One region of the Streptomyces sp. NPDC026575 genome, then DNA from elsewhere that is predicted to be linked to it. Evidence: riboswitches for the same ligand, from Rfam matches in the RefSeq annotation. Region 1 holds a riboswitch; each other region holds the start of a gene.
The links. A riboswitch is a leader RNA that binds a small molecule or an ion and turns the genes downstream of it on or off. The one in region 1 is predicted to bind cobalamin.
Positions count from the first base shown of each region.

Region 1 (4,183 bases):
GATGACGGTCAACGCGCTCAACTCCGGCGCCCGGGTGTGGATGGCCGACTTCGCGGATGCCACCGCCCCCACCTGGGACAACGTCATCGGCGGGCAGCTGAACCTGCGCGACGCCATCGACCGGCGCATCGACTTCACCAGTGACGACGGCAAGGAGTACCGGCTCTCCGACCGCGACCGGCTCGCCACCATCGTCGTCCGACCGCGCGGCTGGCACCTCGACGAGGGGCACCTGGAGTTCGCCGGCGGACCGCTGCCCGCCGCGCTCGTCGACTTCGGCCTGTACTTCTTCCACTGCGCGCAGCGCCAGATCGACGCCGGGCACGGCCCGTACTTCTCCCTGCCGAAGCTGGAGAACCGCTACGAGGCCCGGCTGTGGAACGATGTGTTCGTCCTGGCCCAGGAGCTGCTCGGCATACCCCGCGGCACGATCCGCGCCACCGTGCTCATCGAGACGATCACCGCCGCCTTCGAGATGGAGGAGATCCTCTACGAGCTGCGCGAGCACAGCTCCGGCCTCAACGCCGGCCGCTGGGACTACCTGTTCAGCCTGATCAAGACCTTGGGACACCGCACCGGCTTCCTGCTGCCGGACCGGGCGAAGGTGACGATGACCGCGCCCTTCATGCGGGCGTACACCGAACTGCTGGTGCGCACCTGTCACCGGCGGGGCGCCCATGCGATCGGAGGCATGGCCGCGCAGGTGCCGAGCAGGGATCCGGCCGCCAACGAGGCGGCGCTGGCCAAGGTCCGGCTGGACAAGGAGCGCGAGGCCGAGGACGGCTTCGACGGCTCCGGGGTGGCCCATCCCGGGCTGGTGCCACTGTGCCGCGAGGTGTTCGACGACGTGCTCGGCGAGCGGCCGCAGCAGATCGACCGTTCCCGCGACGATGTGGCGGTGAGCGCCTCGGACCTGCTCTCGGTGCGCCGGATCAGCGGCCCGCCCACGGCGGAGGGGGTGCGCGCCAACGTCGCGGTGGCCCTGCGCTACTTCGCCGCCTGGCTGAGCGGCCAGGGGGCGGTCGCCCTGTACGGCCTGATGGAGGACGCCGCCACCGCCGAGATCGCCCGTGTGCAGATCTGGCAGTGGCTGCGCCACCGGGTCGTGGACCGGGAGACGGTCCGGCGGCTGCTCGACGAGGAACTCGCCGCGCTCGGTGCCGAGTACCCGTGGGCGCCTCTCGAAGAGGTGCGCGCGCTCTTCGAACGGACCGCGCTGGCACGGGAGTTGCCGAGCTTCTTCACCCCGGACGCCTACGCCCGCCACCTCGTGCGGAACGCGGAGCCGCGGTCATGAGCGCGGGCATCCAGCGCGTCGGGGTGGTCGGCGGCGGTCAGATGGGCGCGGGCATCGCCGAGGTGTGCGCGCGGGCCGGTCTCGACACCGTGGTCTGCGAGGCCGACGCCACGGCCGCCCGTGCCGCGCGGGAGCGGGTGGCCGCCTCGCTCGACCGCGCCGTGCGGCGGGGGAAGCTGGCGCCGGTCGCCGCCCAGCAGGCCCTGGACCGGCTGCTCTTCACCGGCAGCCTGGAGGACCTGGCGGACCGGCAGCTCGTCGTCGAGGCCGTCGTGGAGAACGCGGAGGCCAAGACGGAGGTGTTCGCCGCACTCGACAAGATCGTCGAGGATCCCGGGGCGGTGCTGGCGACCAACACCTCCTCCCTCCCCGTCATGCGCCTGGGCATGGCCACCAACCGCGCAGACCGGGTCGTGGGACTGCACTTCTTCAACCCGGTCCCGGTGCTGCCGCTGGTGGAGATCGTCACGTCCCTGCACACGGCACCGGAAACGGTCGCCGTCGTGGCGGACTTCGCCACCGGCACCTTGGGCAAGACGGTCGTGCGCTCCCAGGACCGGGCCGGCTTCGTCGTCAACGCCCTGCTCGTCCCCTATCTGCTCGCGGCGATCCGCATGGCGGAGTCGGGCTTCGCCACCGCCGCGGACATCGACACCGGCATGGAGCTGGGCTGCGCCCACCCCATGGGGCCGCTCAGGCTCGCGGACCTGATCGGGCTGGACACCGTCGCCTCGATCGCCGAATCGCTCTACGACGAGTTCAAGGAACCCCTCTACGCCCCGCCCCCGCTGCTCCAGCGGATGGTCGAGGCGGAGCTGCTGGGCCGCAAGACCGGCCGGGGGTTCCACCAGTACGACCAGAGCTGAGGATCTGGTCCGGCCGGGCTGAGGGGCCCGGACCGCGCCGCCGGCCGAGGGACCCGGCGGCTGCTCACAAGGGAGGGCGGGAGACGCATGTGCGGCGTTTCCCGCCCTCGTCGCGCTTCACACCTGTCGCTCGCGTGGCTCACCTCACCTTCCGAATGGTGGACCTGGACGTACCGCATCGCTCGACGGCCCTTAGGCTGACCCGTGCAGCTGGTTCGCCCCGTCCGCCAGGCGGGATGCGTCGCAAGAGGGAACCCGGTGGGAATCCGGGACTGCCCCGCAGCGGTGAGCGGGAACGACCGCCGTCATACGCACTGGGTCCGACGAGAGGGCCTGGGAAGCGACGGCCATTAGATGTCCTCCCCCGCGAGGACGTGCCCGCGAGTCCGAAGACCTGCCATCTGCCCGGGTGCGGACGACTCGCACCCGGATATCCCGGTGACCTCGTGGGCGGGTCGGCGTACATACCAGGCGGATGACCGCGCCTTACCGCGCGAGGTCGTCTCGCACGGTTCGCTACCCCTTCGCGCCTTCGTCCCGTCGCCGGGATCTCAGGGATTCATCTCGCGAAGGAGATCTCCGTGAACACCAAGTCCGCAGCCGCGGCAGCGCGGGCCACCGTGTACGGCTACCCGCGCCAGGGCCCGGACCGGGAACTGAAGAAGTCGATCGAGGGCTACTGGAAGGGCCGCGTCACCGCCGACGCCCTCCGCGCCACCGCCGCCGAACTGCGCCGCACCGCCTGGCAGCAGCTGGCCGGGGCGGGCCTCGACGAGGTCCCGACCGGCGACTTCTCGTACTACGACCACGTCCTGGACACCACCGTCATGGTCGGGGCGATCCCCTACCGCCACCGGGACGCCGTCGCGGCCGATCCGCTCGACGGCTACTTCGCCATGGCGCGGGGCACGCAGGATGTCGCACCGCTGGAGATGACCAAGTGGTTCGACACCAACTACCACTATCTGGTGCCCGAGTTGGGGCCCGACACGGTGTTCACCGCCGACTCCGCCAAGCAGGTCACCGAGCTGAAGGAGGCCCTGGCGCTGGGGCTGACGGCCCGGCCCGTGCTGGTCGGTCCCGTCACCTATCTGCTGCTGGCCAAGCCCGCGCCCGGCGTGGTCGCCGACTTCGACCCGCTGACCCTCCTGGACCGCCTGCTGCCCGTGTACGCCGAGGTCCTTGCCGACCTGCGCGCGGCCGGCGCCGAATGGGTGCAGCTGGACGAACCCGCTCTCGTCCAGGACCGCACACCGGCCGACCTCAGCACCGCCGCCCGCGCCTACCGCGAGCTCGGCGCGCTGGCCGACCGGCCCAAGCTGCTCGTCGCCTCCTACTTCGACCGGCTGGGCGACGCGCTGCCCGTGCTGGCCAAGGCCCCGGTCGAGGGACTCGCGCTGGACTTCACCGAGGCCGCCGCCGGCAACCTGGAGGCCCTCGCGGCCGTCGGCGGACTGCCGGGCAAACGGCTGGTCGCCGGCGTCGTCAACGGCCGCAACATCTGGGCCAACGACCTGGAGAAGTCCCTCGCCACGCTCGGCACCCTCCTCGGCCTGGCCGACCGGGTCGATGTGTCGGCCTCCTGCTCCCTGCTGCACGTCCCGCTCGACGCGTCGGCCGAGCGGGACATCGCCCCGCAGGTCCTGCGCTGGCTGGCCTTCGCCCGGCAGAAGACGGCCGAGATCGTCACCCTCGCCAAGGGCCTGACCCACGGCACCGGCGCCATCACCGCCCAACTGGCCGCGACCCGGGCCGCCCTGGCTTCCCGGGCCGACTCCCCCATCACCCACGACCCGGCCGTCCGCGCCCGTACCGGCGCGATCGGCGAGAGCGACGCCCGCCGCTCCCAGCCCTACGCCGAACGGACCACGGCCCAACGCGCCCACCTCCGCCTGCCGCTGCTGCCGACCACGACCATCGGCTCCTTCCCGCAGACCGGTGAGCTGCGCACCGCGCGGGCCGATCTGCGCGCGGGCCGGATCGACACGGCCGGGTACGAGGAGCGGATCAAGGCCGAGAT
Region 1 covers NZ_JBVHQM010000005.1:162,029-166,211, forward strand. Annotated here, with positions in the region: gene aceB (malate synthase A) at 1-1,297, shown strand, start outside; gene ACZ4NB_RS08705 (3-hydroxybutyryl-CoA dehydrogenase) at 1,294-2,163, shown strand; cobalamin riboswitch at 2,358-2,579, shown strand; gene metE (5-methyltetrahydropteroyltriglutamate--homocysteine S-methyltransferase) at 2,745-4,183, shown strand, end outside.

Region 2 (4,183 bases), on a different contig from region 1:
AGCAGCGCGAGCCGCAGGTCGGCCATCCCGACGACCGCGGTGAAGGGGTACTGCGGGGTCGTGTTGTGCACCGTTGTCATGCCTTGTCATCCTCCACGTCGCCGGCCCGATCCGTCCCATGCGTACCCCTCATGGCGCCCCCGGAGGCACGAACGGCAGCCCCTCCGGCACCCCTTCCTCGATCAGCCGCAGCAGCGCGTCGGTGTCCGCGTGCTCCTCGATCAGATCGCCCAGCCGGTCCAGCTGCTCCTCGCGCAGCGCGGCGAAGCTGGTGTCGGGGGCCGGGACGAAGGCCCGCCCCGCGTCCGCCGCCACCCGCCGCAGGAACGCCCGGCGGAAGCCGTCGCTCTCCAGGGAGCCGTGCCAGTGCGTGCCCCATACGGAGCCGACCCGGCAGCCGTCCAGGAACGCCTCGTCGCCGCCGGTCACTTCGGCGACGCCGTGGTGGATCTCGTACCCCTCCACCGGCTCGCCCAGCGCCGCCCCGGCCGGCCGCGCGAGGGTCTTCTCCGCCGCGAACCGCACCCGTACGGGCAGCAGCCCCAGCCCCTCGACCGTGCCCGCCTTCGACTCGACCTCGTCCTCGATGCGCTCGCCCAGCATCTGGAAGCCGCCGCAGATGCCCAGCACCGGGCGGCCCTCGGCGGCCCGCCGGGCGATCGCGTCCGCGAGACCGCGCTCGCGCAGCCACGCGAGCGCCCGGACGGTGCCCCGGGTCCCCGGCAGCACCACCAGGTCCGCGTCGGCCAGCTCCTCGGCCCGGTCCACGAACCGCACCACCACGCCCGGTTCGGCGGCCAGCGCGTCCACGTCCGTGAAGTTCGACATCAGCGGTACGGCGGCGACCGCGACCCGCAGCACGTCGGCGCCGTGCGGCGGCGCCACCGTGCTCTCGCGCACCGCACCGCGCAGCGAGACCCGCAGGCCGTCCTCCTCGTCGATGCCCAGCCCGTGCGCGAACGGCAGCACGCCCAGCGTCGGCCGCCCGCTCAGGCGCCGCATCATCTCCAGGCCGGGCTCCAACAGCGTCACATCGCCCCGGAACTTGTTGACGAGGTACCCCGCCACCAGCGCCTGGTCCTCCTTCGACAGCAGCGCGGTGGTGCCGAAGAAGGACGCGAACACCCCGCCGCGGTCGATGTCGCCGACCACGACGACCGGTATCCGGGCGGCTCGGGCGATGCCCATGTTGACGATGTCGGTGCGCCGCAGATTGATCTCCGCGGGGCTGCCGGCGCCCTCGCAGATCACCGCGTCATGGGTACGCCGCAGCTCCGCCAGGCAGTCGGTCACCGTGCCCAGCAACTGCTCCTGCCGGCCCGCGTGGTAGCCGCGGGCACTGAGCTCACCGACCGGCCTGCCCAGCAGCACCACCTGGCTGCTGCGGTCGCCGCCCGGCTTGAGCAGCACGGGGTTCATCAGCGCGGTCGGCTCCACCCGCGCCGCGGCGGCCTGCATCGCCTGGGCCCGGCCGATCTCCGCGCCCTCGCGCGTGACGAACGAGTTCAGCGACATGTTCTGCGCCTTGAAGGGCGCCACCCGCACGCCCTTGCGCACCAGCCAGCGGCAGATCCCCGCCGTCACCACGCTCTTGCCGGCGTCCGACGTCGTACCGGCCACCAACAGGCCCCCGCCGACGGTCCCGCCGGACGCCTTGCTCCGCCCGTTCACCGGCTCTTCCTCCCGCTCCCGCGGCGCGCCGCGCCCCCGTGGGACACCGCGCCCGCTACCAGCCGTCCCGCCACCGTCGCCGCCAGCGCCAGCGCGCTCACCTTCCGCGACAGCCGTACCGCCCGCTCGATGTCGCCCGCCGCGACCGGCCGCGCCCCGCCGTTGAGGACCGGGCGGTGCTCGACCCGCCCGCCGTACGCCAGCGTGCCGCCCAGCCGGACGCCCAGCGCACCCGCGAACGACGCCTCCACCGGGCCCGCGTTGGGGCTCGGGTGCGCGCCGCCGTCCGCCCGCCAGGCCCGCAGCGCGCCGCGCCGGTCGGGGCCGGCGAGCACGGCCAGGGTGGCGGTCAGCCGGGAGCCGGGCCAGCCGGCGAGGTCGTCGAGCCGGGCCGAGGCCCAGCCGAAGCGGCGGTGGCGCGGCGACTTGTGACCCACCATCGCGTCCAGGGTGTTCACGGCCCGGAACGCCACCAGACCGGGCACCCCGCCGAGCGCACCCCACACCAGGGCGCCCACCACCGCGTCCGAGGTGTTCTCGGCGACCGACTCCACCACCGCGCGGGCCAGCTGCGGCCCGTCCAGCGCCTGCGGATCGCGCCCGCACAGATGCGGCAACCGCTCCCGCGCCACGTCCAGATCGCCCACCGCGAGCGCCCCGCCTATGGCGCGTGCCTCCCGGCCCAGCGAGGTGCCGCCCAGCACGGCCCAGACCGTCGCCGCGGTCAGCGCGACCCGGGCGGCGCGCGAGGGTCCCGCGGCGCGCTGGAGCAGGGCGGCCCCGGCGGCCGCACCGCCCGCGCACAGCACGGCATGCGCCGTGCCGTACCCGCGGTGGTCGCGCCACAGCCGGCGCTCCACGGCGCCCGCGGCCCGGCCGAACGCGGCCACCGGATGGCCGCGCCGCGGATCCGCCGCGATCAGGTCGGCGAGAAAGCCCAGGGCCGCGCCGCACGCGTATCCCGCGTGTTCGCCGCGCATCGGGTCAGACCGCCGGAAGGGGCCCTGCGGGGGCGTGCAGTGGGGCTTTCGAAGGGCGGCCGGGCATGGCGGTATGTCCTCACTCAGGGTCCGCGCCCTGGCTCGACGTGACGGCGACAAGAGTCTCCTGGCTCCCGGATCGGCGTGGCCCCCGGCCTTCCAGTCCTGGTACGCCGTCAGACGTACGCGAGGCGGACCGTGGCCTTCGCTGGAGGAACGCTCCCCGGTGACAGTGGCGGGACCGCGCCGGATTCTCACCGGACTTCCTCATCTGTCGCCGATTGGCTCCGGCAGTCCACCACGCCCCGCGAACGCCCGTCAACTCACCCTTGACCTGCGACGCTGCCCCGTGGACGGCGCTGTGGCACACGCCACAGGGTGGCGGCCGCGTCACAGACGGTTGCCTGCGCCCCTGATCCCACGTCACTATCTGTGGCACGGGGGCGAAGGGGCCGCCGGAAGGGGGCTGGGGGATGCCGGAGAGCGCCGGTCATCACGAGATCCGCATCAGGATCACGGGGACGAACAATCCGCAGCAGGACATCGACGACCTCCAGGTGTGGCTGGAGCGCGAACCCTGGCTGAGCCGCCGGGACCACAGCTGGGAGCAGCGGCCGCGCCCCGCCCAGGAGGCGGCCGGCCCCGGCGACATGGCCGTGGGCGTGGACGACCTGATCCTGGTGATCGTCGGCGCGGTCGCCGCCGAGGTCACCAAGGGGCTGGGCATAGCCCTGCGGGAGTGGCTGCGGCGCCGCGGGGAGGAGCGGGCCGAGGGCGAGGCGCCCGCCGTCGACGCCGGCACGGGCGGTGAGCTGCAGGCGATCGGCGACACCGACCGCCCCGATCCGGGCGGACCGGCACGCGAGGGCGGCAGCACCGGCGAGGGCTGACCGGATGTCCGAATACGACGCGCGGGGCAAGATCAACCGGGCGCTGCTGGTCTGTGTCCACGACTACACCACGCTGACCGGCCTGCCGGCGGTGGAGGACAACGCCCCCGAGCTGCGGCGGGCGCTGACCGCCACCGACCTGTTCACCGCCGACGAGGTCACGCTCTGCCGCCCCACGGAGCCCTGGGAGCTGGGGCAGGCCCTCAAGGCCGCCGCCGACGAGGCCCGCGGTCTGCTGCTGGTGCACTTCTCCGGCCACGGCCGGGTCCGCAGCGACGGCGGCGATCTCCAGCTGATGGTCGGCTCCTCGGTGCCCCGGCAGAGCCACACCACCGTCTCCTGGCAGGACATGGTGCTCTCCTGCCTCGACAACGCGCGGGCCGAGCGCATCGTGATCGTCCTGGAGTGCTGCTACGCCGGCAACGCCGACGGCGCCTTCCACTCCCTGCGCAAACCCATGTCGCTGCTGATGGCCGCCCAGCCCAACCGCCGGATCTTCAGCGGCGAGGAGCCGGCCGGCGGCAGCCTCTTCACCCGCGCCATGGTGGAGGTCCTCGAACGCGGTATCCCCGGCCGGCGCTTCGTCGCCTTCGAGGACCTCGTACGCCAGCTGCGCACCCGGCTCGCCGACGAGCGGACCCC
Region 2 covers NZ_JBVHQM010000007.1:68,923-73,105, reverse strand. Annotated here, with positions in the region: gene ACZ4NB_RS11830 (putative cobaltochelatase) at 1-80, opposite strand, end outside; gene ACZ4NB_RS11825 (cobyric acid synthase) at 130-1,671, opposite strand; gene ACZ4NB_RS11820 (cobalamin biosynthesis protein) at 1,668-2,651, opposite strand; cobalamin riboswitch at 2,772-2,920, opposite strand; gene ACZ4NB_RS11815 (hypothetical protein) at 3,125-3,541, shown strand; gene ACZ4NB_RS11810 (caspase family protein) at 3,546-4,183, shown strand, end outside.
Region 2: another riboswitch for cobalamin. It lies ahead of ACZ4NB_RS11820 (cobalamin biosynthesis protein); the one in region 1 lies ahead of metE (5-methyltetrahydropteroyltriglutamate--homocysteine S-methyltransferase).

Region 3 (4,183 bases), on a different contig from region 1:
CGCCGGGGCCGGAGGCCGGGCGGGTCGGGCTGTACCACCTGGCCTGGGAGGTCGGCACGCTCGGTGAACTGGCCGCGGCGAAGGCGCGGCTCGGTGAGCGCGGTGCGCTGGTCGGCGCCACCGACCACCTCGTCTCCAAGTCCCTGTACGCCAAGGACCCGGACGGCAACGAGTTCGAGGTGATGTGGCGGGTTCCGCGGGAGGACTGGCCGGGGCCGGAGGAGGCGGACCGGCTGCGACCGCTGGATCTTGCGGTCGCAATGAAGCGCTGGGGGCCGGATCTGGTGACGGGCGCCGCCGCCGGTTCGGCCACCTGAGGTGAGGAGGCGCGGCCCGCGCGCCGTGCCTCAGGAGCTCGACGCCGGTGCCGTCCGCTCTGTCGCCTTCGCCCGGTCTGCCTCCTCCGCTCGCTGCGCCCAGCGCTTCTCCACACCGCTCAGTCGCCAGTACGCCAGCGCCGCGGCCCACACCACGACGAACAGTCCGACGATGATGAAGCCGACGTTGTCGAGGTCGAGGGTGGAGATCCAGCCGGTCAGCGGGTCGTTGAGGGCGAGTTTGTCGTGCAGCACGGTCACCAGCTCGATCGTGCCGATGAAGAAGGCGACGGCGATCGACAGACCGGTGATGGTGAGGTTGTAGTAGACCTTGCGCACCGGGTTGGAGAACGCCCACTGGTAGGCGAAGTTCATGAACGTGCCGTCGAGGGTGTCGAACAGGCTCATCCCGGCGGCGAACAGCAGCGGCAGGCACAGGACCGCGTACCACGGCAGGCCGGCCGCGGCGCCGCTGCCCGCCATCACCATCAGGGTCACCTCGGTCGCGGTGTCGAAGCCGAGCCCGAAGAGGAAGCCGAGCGGGAACATCTGGCCGGGGCGGGAGATCGAGCGCGTGAAGCGCCCCAGGAGGCGGTTCATGAAGCCGCGCGAATCCAGGCGCTGCTCCAACTCGGCCTCGTCGTAACGGCCGTCGCGCATACCGCGGAAGACCCGCCAGATCCCGGCCAGCGCGATGAGGTTGAGGGCGGCGATGAGGTAGAGGAACGTCCCCGAGACCGTGGTGCCGATGGTGCCGAGGACCTGGTGGGTACGGGATTCGTCGTTGAGCAGGGTGCCGGCGAGCTGGGCGCCGCCGGCCACGAGAGCCGCCATCGCGACCACCACGCTGGAGTGGCCGAGCGCGAACCAGAAGCCCACCGAGACCGGCCGCTTGCCGTCGGCCATCAGCTTGCGGGTGGTGTTGTCGATCGCGGCGATGTGGTCGGCGTCGAAGGCGTGCCGCATACCGAGGGTGTATGCGGTGATGCCGAGTCCGGCGCCGAAGACCTGGCTTCCGACGGCGTAGTGGTGCGGGACGACGAGCAGGAAGAGCACACCGAAGGCGACGATGTGCAGACCGGCTATGACGGCCATCAGGCCGGCGGTGCGGACGGTGTCCTGCCGACGCCAGCGGAACGCGGCGGGGGCAGGGGTGTTCGGGGTATCGGTGGACAGGGCCATCCGGCGGTCACGCTCCAGCACCTCGTGGATCAGTTCGTGAGATGCCGTGGCCGGTCTCCTGGCTTACGGGTGCACGCGTCCGTCCCCGCCTTCCCGGCCGCGGGCTGCGGTCAGTGGCGCCGTAGGCGCGCCGTGCGCCTACGGAAAGGGCTGGAAACTCCCCGATCACAGTGGCGAGGGCCGCTCCGGCCTGGGACCACAAGGTCCGGCACCGGTCTTCCCGAACACCACGGCTCGATCACTCTATCTGCCGAGGAGGACGGGCGGGGGTGCGGACCGGCGGCCGCGGCGCTCTCACGGTCGATGGCCGCCGGGAGAGCCGCAGTTCCGGCGCGCGGTGCGCGGTGCGCGGTGGGGCTGGTGTGCCAGGGTGCCGGGTGCCGGGGCATCACGGGGTGGTCCGAGGGTGATCAGTAGTCCAAGGACGAGAGGAAGGCGTGCAGTTCGCGGTCGAAGAGCGCGGTGTTCTCCAGATTGACCATATGGGCCGCGCCCGGTATGCGGACTCTTCGGGCGCCGGGGACGGTCAGCGCTATGGCATGGGCGTTGGCGGAGATGTCCGTACTGTCGAGGTCGCCGTCGAGCACCACCGTCGGCACCCGGACCTCGCTCAGACGGTCCGCGGCCCCGACCTCAAGGGGCATCCCGGCGCCCAGCCCGTCGGCATGCACCTCCACATTGGCCTCGGCGGAGGCGCGCATCCGCTCACGGAACCCCGGGTGCACGGCGGATGGTTCGCGATGCGGACCGTCCACCCACATCCGCAGGAAGTGCTCGACATAGCGCTCCGCGCCGTCCGGAGCGCCGATGGCCGCCACCTGCTCCTTGATGTGCGCCAGGACGAAGGGGTCGGTGAAGGGGCGGCCGCTGATACCGGGGGAGGCGAGCGCGAGGGCCGTCACCCGGGCCGGGTGGGCTATCGCGGTGTCGAGGGCGACCCGCGCACCGTGTGAGAGACCGACGAGGACGGCGCTCGGGGCGTCGAGAGCGTCCAGGAGGGTGCACAGGTCGTCGTGGTTGGCGTAGTCCCCCTCCACCGTGGAGGACAGGCCGTGGCCGCGGAAGTCGTAGCGGATCGCGCGGAGGCCGGAGTTCACCAGCCAGGTGAACTGTTCGTCCCACATGTGCTGGTCGAGCATGCCGCCGTGCAGCAGTACCACCGCGGGGCCCGACCCGGCCGTCTCGTAGAACAGCTCGCCGTCGTCGACCGGCACGAGGCCGTTGTCGACCTCGGACCAGTCGGTGATCGCTCGGGTCATGCTCCGGACCGTCCTTTGGCGTTTGTGTGGTGGGTGGTGGTACTGGCGTGATTGTTGCTTATGGATCTGGTGTCGCCGTCATCATTACTTGTCGTTGATGTCGGCATTCTCCGGTGGAACGTGTGAGCCGTTCGCCAGGTGCCGGAATTCCTCGCCGAGTCGGTCGAGTACATGCAGGGTCGTGCGGACGTCCTCGGCGGGCAGGTCGGCCAGTCGGCGCCGCAGCTCCGTCGCCTCGAACTCCTGGATTCCGCGTATCGCCGCCGCGCCCTCGGTGGTGAGCTCGATCAGGGAGGAGCGGCGGTGTGCGGGGTTGGGTGCCGTCACGACCAGGCCCAGCTCCGCGGCGTGGTTCACCCAGCGCTGCACCGGCTGTCTGTCGAGCCCCATCGAGCGGGCCAACTGCGGCACGGTCCTGGGGCCTTCGCTGTGCAGGGCGTCCAGTAGTGCATGTTCGCCGGCGGTCATGCCCGTACCCGTCAGCTCACGCTCGACCGCGCGGACCACCGTCCGGTGCAGCGGCCACAGGCGTCTGATGACGCCGTACAGCAGGTCTTCGGCGGGCGTGAGCCCCTCTGTGCCCTCCCTGTCGGTGTCCTGCGCGGCGGAACTGTGCGCTCCGGCGCCGTTTTCGCCGGTGTCATGCTCTGCGGCACCCCCCTCATTGACACTCATGATGTCATGATGACATCGATGATGTCGTTTGGGAAGGGGCTTGATGCGGAAAGGAGTTGATGCGAGGCAGGCAGGTGCTGGCGGAAGGCGTCGGCGAGGGAGAGCGGGAGGGCGGATGAAGGTCGGTCTGTTGCGTGCGGTCGGGGTGGCCACGGCGGTGTACGGGGTGGCGGTGACGGCGGTGCCCGATCTGCTGGCGCGGCCTTCGGGGCTGGTCGACGGTGAGGGGAGGATCGAGCGGGCCACCCGGATCTCGCTGCGGCCACTTGCCTGGCGGGAGGTGGCGAGCGGGCTCTCGCTCGCGCTGGCGCCCGAGGGCCCGGCGCTGCGCACCGCCGCGTATATAAGGATCGCGGCCGATCTCGGGGACGCCGTCCTGGTCGGTGCGACGCTGCCGGGCCGGGATCGGAGGGTGAAGGCGGCCGCGGTGTCCGTGGGGTGGGGTGCGCTGTCGGTGGTCGGGCTGCTGGCCGGCGGGCGGCGGCAGGGGGTCAGTCGCCGGACGGGAGCGGGGCCTCTTCGGGGGCGAAGGAGATGACGAGGTCGGCGCGGTCGCGAGTGGCCGCCACGACCCGGGCGTTGGTCTCGTCCGAGGAGTGCACGAACCGTTCGGCATCGGCGTGTGCGCGTCCGAAGCGCTCGTGGCGGTCGATCAGCCGGCGGATCCGCTCCGGGGCGTCCAACTCCACGTACCAGACCTCGTCGAGCAGCGCGCGGACCCGTGACCAGGGCGCGGAGTCGAGGAGGAGG
Region 3 covers NZ_JBVHQM010000019.1:141,992-146,174, forward strand. Annotated here, with positions in the region: gene ACZ4NB_RS25730 (VOC family protein) at 1-317, shown strand, start outside; gene nicT (Nickel transporter NicT) at 348-1,499, opposite strand; cobalamin riboswitch at 1,531-1,746, opposite strand; gene ACZ4NB_RS25740 (alpha/beta fold hydrolase) at 1,910-2,758, opposite strand; gene ACZ4NB_RS25745 (MarR family winged helix-turn-helix transcriptional regulator) at 2,843-3,433, opposite strand; gene ACZ4NB_RS25750 (hypothetical protein) at 3,549-3,971, shown strand; gene ACZ4NB_RS25755 (nucleoside/nucleotide kinase family protein) at 3,925-4,183, opposite strand, start outside.
Region 3: another riboswitch for cobalamin. It lies ahead of nicT (Nickel transporter NicT); the one in region 1 lies ahead of metE (5-methyltetrahydropteroyltriglutamate--homocysteine S-methyltransferase).

Region 4 (4,183 bases), on a different contig from region 1:
CGGACCGCCACCCGGCTGACGTCGGCGGGCAGCCCGGCGAGGTCCGCCTCGGCGCGGATCGTGGCGAAGGACTGGCGGTAGATCGCCGCACCGTCCTTCTCGTAGTCGAAGGCGGTCACTGTGGCCTCGTTTCTTGCGTTGCTGGTGGTGCATCCGGCCGTACGACCGATATCTGGTAGCCGTCCGCCGTTGCCAGGACGTCGACCCAGGTGCCGTGAGGGTGGCCGCAGCGGCGCTCGCAGCCGGACCAGTGGACGGGCGTGCCGCCCGCGGGGACGGCCGGGCCGCCGTCCGGCGTCCGCGCGCCCGCGGCGACCGCGTCCGCGGCGTCCGCGCGGACGTCCGTAAGGGACTTGGCGCAGCCGGGGCGGCCGGTGCACGCGCCGAGGCGGTGCCAGGGGGAGGACGGGTCGGTGACCAGGCCGGCGGCGGACAGCTCGGCCGACCGGGCGGCGGCCGCGGCGGGCGCCAGACCGGGCAGGACGATTCCGCGCCAGGGCGTCAGGCGCAGTGCGCCGGAGCCGTCCTGGGCGGCGACGGCGGTGAGCAGGCGCCACTGGGCGGTGCTCAGCCGGCCCAGCGGGGCCAGCACGCACAGGGCGCGGCGGCCGTCGGCGCCCTCGACCACACCTGGAGCGGAGGAGTCGGGGAACTCCTCGGCGCGCGCGGTCGCCGAGCGCAGAGCCGCTGCCCCGTCCGTCACCCGCTCCGCCGTGATGCCCGCCGCCTGGAGCCGCTCGGCGACGTGCCGGGTCGTCAGCGTGTGCCCTTCGGGCAGTTCGCGGATCCGCCAGGCGCCGCTGCCGCTCGCCGCGGCGGCGTCCAGGAACGTCAGGGCGGCGGTGAGCGCGGCGCGCGGTGCGTCCGGGCCGGCGATCCGCAGCGCCGCCGGATCGTCACCGACCCGCAGCAGCGCCGTGCCACCGGCGCCGGTCCGGTCGGCCGCCACGGAGGGTTCTGCGACCAAGCTCACATCCCCGCCCAGCGCCGCCACATCGCCCCGCCCGTCGTCCAGGACGAAGAGGAAACGGCCGGACAGCGCGGTCGCCGACCGGCTCGCGCAGAGCGAAGAGTCCAGGTCACGGGCCCACAACCGCACGTCAGCAGGGGTGTGCCGGTCCAGCCCGGCCAGCGGGGAGGCGAGGATGTTGCGGAGGCGTTCGTGGTGCTCGGAGGGGAGCAGACCGGCGTCGCGCAGCAGCGCGGCGAGCCGGCCGCCGCAGCCCTCGGCGAGGCCGCGCAGTTCCACGTTCCCCCGGGACGTCAGGGAGAGCCGGCCGTCCCCGAGAGCGTCCGCGGCGTCGGCCAGCGCTTCGGCCTGACGCACCGTCAAGTCGCCTGCGGGCACCCGCACTCGGGCCAGCCCGCCGTCGGCCGCCGGGTGCAGTCGCAGCGCCCCCGGGCAGGCGTCACCGCGGTCCCGCAGGGGCGGTTCGGACCCCAGGGGCCGGATCGAGGGGGAGGGCGGCATGGCGGCGAGCATACCCACGACGCCGGGCGGCCGATCCGGGGCGGATCCGGCCACGGACCAGGCGCGGACCGGCCACCCACGCGGCCGCGGCCCCGGCCGGGGCGGAGCACGGCGGTCCCCGGCGGCCGGCCCCCGGGCCCGCTTACCTCGGCCGTCCGCAGCCCTTACTATGCAGGTCGGTGGGTCGGCTGGCCCACCGGACGCCAGCGACGGCGCCCAAGGGAGGAAGCCCGGTGAGAATCCGGCGCGGTCCCGCCACTGTGAACCCGGCCAGCGCCGGGTGAGCCAGGAACTCCCGCCGTCCATACGACCACCCGGGGCGCGGACACCCCGAGGAAGGCCTGCGCTCGCATGATTCTGCTGCTGTCGACCTCCGACACCGACCTGCTCAGCGCCCGCGCGGCCACGGGCCCGGTGCCGTACCGCCTCGCCAACCCCGCCCGCCTCGACGTGGCCGAGCTGCCCGCGCTGCTGGAGGGCACCGACCTCGTCGTCGTACGCCTCCTCGGCGGCATCCGCGCCTGGCAGGAGGGCCTGGACCTGCTGCTCGCCGAGGACCAGCACCGGCCGGTCGTCGTGCTCACCGGTGAACAGGCCCCCGACGCCCAGCTCATGGAGCAGTCCACGGTCCCCGTCGGCATCGCGGCCGAGGCGCACGCCTACCTCGCGCACGGCGGCCCCGCCAACCTCGACCAGCTCGCCCGCTTCCTCTCCGACACCGTCCTGCTGACCGGCCACGGCTTCGAGCCGCCGGCGCCCGCGCCCACCTGGGGCCCCCTCGACCGGGAGAGCCGCAACGACAGCGGCCCGCTGGTCGCCGTGCTCTACTACCGCGCCCACCACATGAGCGGCAACACCGCCTTCGTGCGGACCCTGTGCGAGCAGATCGAGGCGGCCGGCGGCCGCGCCCGCCCGCTCTTCGTCGCCTCGCTGCGCGCGCCCGAGCCGGAGCTGATCGACGCCCTCCGCCCGGCCGACGCGATCGTCACCACCGTCCTGGCCGCCGGCGGCACCAAGCCCGCCGAGGCATCCGCCGGCGGCGACGACGAGTCCTGGGACGCGGGGGCGCTCGCCGCGCTCGACGTGCCGATCCTCCAGGCCCTGTGCCTGACCGGATCGCGCAGCGCCTGGGAGGAGAACGACGAGGGGCTGTCCCCGCTGGACGCCGCCAGCCAGATCGCCGTCCCCGAGTTCGACGGGCGCCTGATCACCGTTCCGTTCTCCTTCAAGGAGGTCGACGAGGACGGCCTGCCGGTGTACGTCGCCGACCCCGAGCGCGCCGCCCGCGTCGCCGGTATCGCCGTGCGCCACGCCCGGCTGCGCCACATCCCGGCCGGCGACAAGCGCCTGGCGCTGGTGCTCTCCGCCTACCCGACCAAGCACTCCCGCATCGGCAACGCCGTCGGCCTGGACACCCCGGCCAGCGCGGTCGCCCTGCTGCGCCGCCTGCGGGCGGAGGGCTACGACTTCGGCGACGAGACCGCCGAGCCCGTCCCCGGTCTGGAGTCCGGCGACGGCGACGAGCTGATCTACGCCCTCATCGAGGCCGGCGGCCACGACCAGGAGTGGCTCACCGAGGAGCAGTTGTCCCGCAACCCGGTCCGCATCCCGGCCGCGGACTACCGGCGCTGGTACGCCACGCTGCCGCAGGAGCTGCGCGACGCCGTCGAGGAGCACTGGGGCCCGGCGCCGGGCGAGATGTTCCTCGACCGCAGCCACGCGGGCGAACCGGGCCGCGACCCCGACGGCGACATCGTCCTGGCCGCGCTGCGCCGCGGCAACCTCCTGATCATCATCCAGCCGCCGCGCGGCTTCGGCGAGAACCCGATCGCGATCTACCACGACCCCGATCTGCCCCCCTCGCACCACTACTTGGCGGCCTACCGCTGGATCGCGGCCTCCCAGGAGGACGGCGGCTTCGGCGCCGACGCCATGGTCCACCTGGGCAAGCACGGCAACCTGGAGTGGCTGCCCGGCAAGAACGCGGGCCTGTCCGCCGCCTGCGGCCCGGACGCCGCGCTCGGCGACCTCCCGCTCGTCTACCCCTTCCTGGTCAACGACCCGGGCGAGGGCACCCAGGCCAAGCGCCGGGTCCACGCCACCCTCGTCGACCACCTCGTCCCGCCGATGGCCCGCGCCGAGTCCTACGGCGACATCGCGCGCCTGGAGCAGCTCCTCGACGAGTACGCGGCGATCTCCTCCATGGACCCGGCCAAGCTGCCCGCGATCCGCTCCCAGATCTGGACGCTGATCCAGGCCGCCAAGCTCGACCACGACCTGGGGATGGACGAACGCCCCGACGACGAGGGCTTCGACGACTTCCTGCTGCATGTCGACGGCTGGCTGTGCGAGGTCAAGGACGCCCAGATCCGCGACGGTCTGCACGTCCTGGGCGGCGCCCCCACCGGCGAGGCCCGCGTCAACCTCGTGCTCGCCATCCTGCGGGCCCGGCAGATCTGGGGCGGCACACAGGCCCTGCCCGGTCTGCGCGAGGCGCTCGGCCTCGACGAGTCCGCCGCGACCCGCACGACCGCCGACGAGGCCGAGGAGACGGCCCGCGCCCTGGTCCAGGCGATGGAGGACGCGGACTGGGACCCGGCCGCGGTGGCCCGCATCGCCGACGGCCACCCGGACGCGGTCGCCGACATCCTCGACTTCGCCGCCCGCCAGGTCGTGCCGCGCCTCGCCGCCACCACCGACGAGATCGACCAC
Region 4 covers NZ_JBVHQM010000002.1:31,739-35,921, reverse strand. Annotated here, with positions in the region: gene ACZ4NB_RS02500 (precorrin-8X methylmutase) at 1-119, opposite strand, end outside; gene cobG (precorrin-3B synthase) at 116-1,471, opposite strand; cobalamin riboswitch at 1,640-1,788, shown strand; gene cobN (cobaltochelatase subunit CobN) at 1,823-4,183, shown strand, end outside.
Region 4: another riboswitch for cobalamin. It lies ahead of cobN (cobaltochelatase subunit CobN); the one in region 1 lies ahead of metE (5-methyltetrahydropteroyltriglutamate--homocysteine S-methyltransferase).